Regions from separate parts of the Oceanospirillum sp. genome, predicted to be linked through region 2. Evidence: predicted binding sites of a transcription regulator. Region 2 holds the regulator's gene; the other holds the start of a gene.

Region 1 (2,207 bases), on a different contig from region 2:
CTCCTGAATCAGGCTTTCAGATTCAATCCGGTGCTCAGGCGGGTGAGCAGGATACAGTGACGACTGGTAATGCAGAGCTCACAGCGTTGTTTGGTGAGTATGGTCGCAGCAGCGGTGCAACCGCTACTCTTAAAATGTCTGCCATGTCTGTTGCTAATATAGGACAGTTCGGTGCAATGGGTGATATGGTTGCAGCGTATGCCGCTTTAACTGGTACATCTAATATTTCTGCGGCTAACCAAGCTCTGTTTGGTTTTGGTACCGGTGATTCAATCACAGTTGCTGATTATGGTACTGACAAAGATCAGGGGGCAGAGATTAACATTGCTAACCTGACAAAGCTGCTTACTGATACGCCGGGGCGTGTTTCTGCGGGTAATGCTTCTCATGTGGCAGCAGCAGTGGCAGGTGCTTTTTCTATTGATACTGCTGCTAATATTGACTCTGTTGCTGGCTTCTCTGACGCGCAGCTGGATAAAATCACAGGTCATCTGACGGATACGCTTCTGGATGCTATGAGTGGTCTGATCACTCAGGTTGATAAGCAGCGTGCTAAGCTGGGTGCAGAGCAGAATGGTTTGGCGTCTACCGTACGTAACAACACCACAGCGGTTGTAAACGTATCTGACTCTCGTTCCCGCATTCAGGACACAGACTTTGCATCTGAAACGGCTGAGCTGACCCGTAACCAGATCATTCAGCAGGCCTCTACGACTATTCTGTCTCAGGCGAATCAGTTGCCACAGACCGCTCTGTCATTACTGCGTTAATTGATTAACGGCAGTAAAAAATCCCGCTTTGGCGGGATTTCAGAGTATTGATAAACCCCTGCAATTTATTGCAGGGGTTTATTTTTGCGTAAAAAATGAAAAATGGTAAAAACGGATCTATCTAATCTATTGATTGCAAAGGATTTAAAAAATACGCATTTTTGGAAAAAAGTGTGAAAAATAGGTGTGCGGACTTTGTCAGCAGCCTGAAATCCCGCTTCAGTGGGATTTTTTTATTTCAAATAATATAGGATGCTAAAGGAATGCGTCAAAAAGCCGATATGGATAAGACAAAGGTGACGCAATCACGGTCTCAGAGATTGGATTAAACCTTTAGTCGTTTATTAATGTAAGTTGAAGGGGTGTGCCCATGGCTTTATATGTAAATACCAATGTTTCTGCGCTGAATGGCCAGAAAAACCTGTCAAATGTGACAGATCGTATGAACAGTTCTTTTGAGAAACTGTCTTCGGGTAGTCGCATCAACAGTGCTCGTGATGATTCGGCGGGTCTGCAGATTTCTGATCGTCTGACAACTCAGATCACAGGTCTGAACCAGGCAAGTCGTAACGCCAATGATGGTATCTCTATTGCTCAGATCGCTGAAGGTGCTTTGGGTGAGGTGACTAACAACATTCAACGTATGCGTCAGCTTGTGGTGCAAGGCGGTAACCGTACACTGTCTGATGATGATCGTAGCGCGCTAGGTCAGGAATTTACCAAGCTGCTAAATGTGAATAACGATATTGCTGACCGAACTGCATATGGCACGCTGAAGATTCTGAACGGTGATTCCCCTGAATCAGGCTTTCAGATTCAATCCGGTGCTCAGGCAGGTGAGCAGGATACGGTGACTACGGGGAATGCGGAGCTTGCAGCCCTGTTTGGTGGCGTTGCAGACGCTGAAGGTGTAACGGGTGATCTGTCTACACTGAGTACTGGCTTCAATACTGCAGGTACTATCGGTAAAATGGTTGCGGCTTACGCTGTAATTAATAATGTGAGTACCGGGGTTGCCACTAATGCTCTGTTTGGTACTAGCCGTGAAGGTAAGATTGCTGACCTTGGCAAAGATGGCGTATCTGGCGTTGTGAATATTGCGGCGCTGACGACAATCCTTGAAGCTGAGGCAACGACTTCTTCGGCTGTTGCATCAAACATAATGGCTATCGCTAATGTGAAAACTACGGTCGGGATTACTGGGACCGTAAGTGCAGGTTATAGTGATGCGCAGCTTAATGAAATTCATGGTTTCGCAACAGACACTTTGCTGGACGCCATGAGTGGTCTGATCACTCAGGTAGACACTCAGCGTGCCAAATTGGGTGCAGAGCAAAATGGTTTGGCATCTACTGTACGTAATAACACCACTGCTGTTGTAAATGTATCGGACTCTCGCTCCCGTATTCAGGATACAGACTTTGCTTCTGAAACGGC
Region 2 (2,207 bases):
CTCAGATTACCGTTTTCCACTTTTTCCATCAGCTCAGAGGTACTTTCTTTGAGTATCTGCTCGAACTCGGTTGTTTGCTGTCCACCCGGGCTTTTCAGAGCCATAACCTGAGACCTTTATCTTAATGAATGACTTGACTGGCCAAAATTCCCAGCAGCCAATTACTGCTGTTCAATTCGTTCAAAAATCTTTTCGATTTTTTCCTTGAGAACGGCAGCCGTGAAAGGCTTAACAATATAGCCATTTACACCAGCCTGAGCCGCTGCAACAATCTGCTCACGTTTGGCCTCTGCTGTAACCATCAGAATAGGCAAATCTTTCAGTTTAGGATCAGCACGACAAGTCTTAAGCAGGTCAAAACCTGTCATACCTGGCATATTCCAATCCGTTACCAGAAAGTCAAAGTTGCCTGTTTCCAATAAAGGGATGGCGGTCAGACCGTCATCAGCCTCATGCGTATTAGTAAAACCCAAGTCACGAAGCAGGTTTTTGACGATCCGTCTCATGGTGGAAAAATCATCCACAATGAGAATCTTCATATTCTTATCCAAGGCAACCTCCACTCACCCAATTTGCCACTACTAGAATACTACAATTATTCATTTATCAAATATATATAATGTAATTACTTCCACTCAGATAAACGAGACCTTAGCCTTAAGGCTGCCTGGCTGTGTATCTGACTGACTCTTGACTCACTTACATCGAGAACCGAACCAATCTCTTTCAGATTCAAACCCTCAGTGTAATAAAGTGCCAAAACCATTTGTTCCCTCTCAGGAAGCCCAGCGATGGCATCTGCCAAAGCCCTTTGAAACGCACCACCTTCAACAGCCTCATCAGGCTCTGCCGATGTTTCATCCGCCACCTCGAAGCTACTGTCTTCGTTATCGGTTATTTCATCAAAACTGAACAGCTTAGTTCCGGCAGTGTCGCGCACATAGTGATTATACTCTTCGGCAGTAACCCCCATTTCGGCTGCTATTTCACTATCACGGGCATCACGGCCCGTCCTAGCCTCAACCTGTTTAATCGCCTCGGAAACCCTTCGGCTATTTCTGTGAACAGAGCGAGGAGCCCAATCATACCTGCGAACCTCATCAAGCATTGCACCCCGAATACGAATCGAAGCATATGTTTCAAAACTCGCACCTTTCGAGCCATCAAACTTTTGAGAGGCTTCAATAAGACCTATCATCCCCGCCTGGATCAGATCATCAAGCATAACGGTTTGGGGCAGCCGGCTTAGAAGATGCTGAGCAACTTTCTTGACCAAAGGAGCATGCTCGTCAACCAGACTGCTTGTCACTGTTTTGCCGGAATAGTACATACCTGAACTCATTACCAGAGCCATAGATAGCGACCTCCCGTCTCTATCGTTCCGGATTTTGGTTAGTTTCGTTCTTTTCAAGCAGCTCCAGAGCGTTACTCACAAGTACGCCTGAATCTCCTAGCCTCAAATCATCCGGAATCTTTTGGCCACTGGCCAAATATGCAAGAGGCAGCCTGTTATCAGCTATAAGACTGATCACCTCACCTGCACTTGTTGCTTCATCCAGCTTAGTAACAACACACCCATTCAAACCGTGTCGCCTATAGGCCTCATATGTCGATTGCAAAACCTGTTGCTGGCTGATTGCACTCAACACTAAATATTTACGAATTCTAACTGAAGCGGTCTCTAATAAGGAAAACTGCTCCCTCATATTTGGATCCTGAACACTAAGGCCAGCAGTATCAATTAAAATAAGCGCCTTGGTCTTCAATGATTTAAGCGTAGCATCCAGCGAATTTTTCTCATCGACAACGCGAACAGGAACCCCAAGAATACGACCGAAGGTCCTGAGCTGCTCATAGGCAGCAACCCGATAACAATCAGTAGTCACCAACGCCATGCTATCGGGGCCATATTTTAAAACATATCGGGCAGCCAGCTTTCCAATGCAGGTTGTTTTTCCTACACCAGTTGGCCCCATAAGAGCCACAATCCCGCCCTGATCAATAACATCTGAGCCTGTAGTCAACACTTGCGCTCGAATCTGGTCGACAGACTTTTCCCAAGCAGCCGAAAACTCAACATCATCAGCTAATGAAGCACTTTCAATAATTCTTACAGCAAAATGCTCAGAAAGCCCCATTCGACGTAGACGCTTATAAAGCATAGCCTCAACAGGCTTTCTCTCAGACATCGTCTCCTTCATTTGCTC

The links. Region 2 encodes FliA, which starts transcription of late flagellar genes. Its sites were predicted from a motif close to CTAAAGTTNNNNNNNNNNCNGCCGATA; they were not measured.
Region 1: AC4GL5_RS03505 (flagellin N-terminal helical domain-containing protein) is a predicted target of FliA. The motif match lies at 1,026-1,052, and genes of this name have one in related genera.

Annotation. Positions count from the first base shown of each region.
Region 1 covers NZ_CEYNZH010000004.1:140,027-142,233, forward strand. The annotation lists gene AC4GL5_RS03500 (flagellin N-terminal helical domain-containing protein) at 1-770, shown strand, start outside; gene AC4GL5_RS03505 (flagellin N-terminal helical domain-containing protein) at 1,141-2,207, shown strand, end outside.
Region 2 covers NZ_CEYNZH010000003.1:130,140-132,346, forward strand. The annotation lists gene AC4GL5_RS02715 (protein phosphatase CheZ) at 1-104, opposite strand, end outside; gene AC4GL5_RS02720 (chemotaxis response regulator CheY) at 162-539, opposite strand; gene AC4GL5_RS02725 (RNA polymerase sigma factor FliA) at 626-1,354, opposite strand; gene flhF (flagellar biosynthesis GTPase FlhF) at 1,374-2,207, opposite strand, start outside.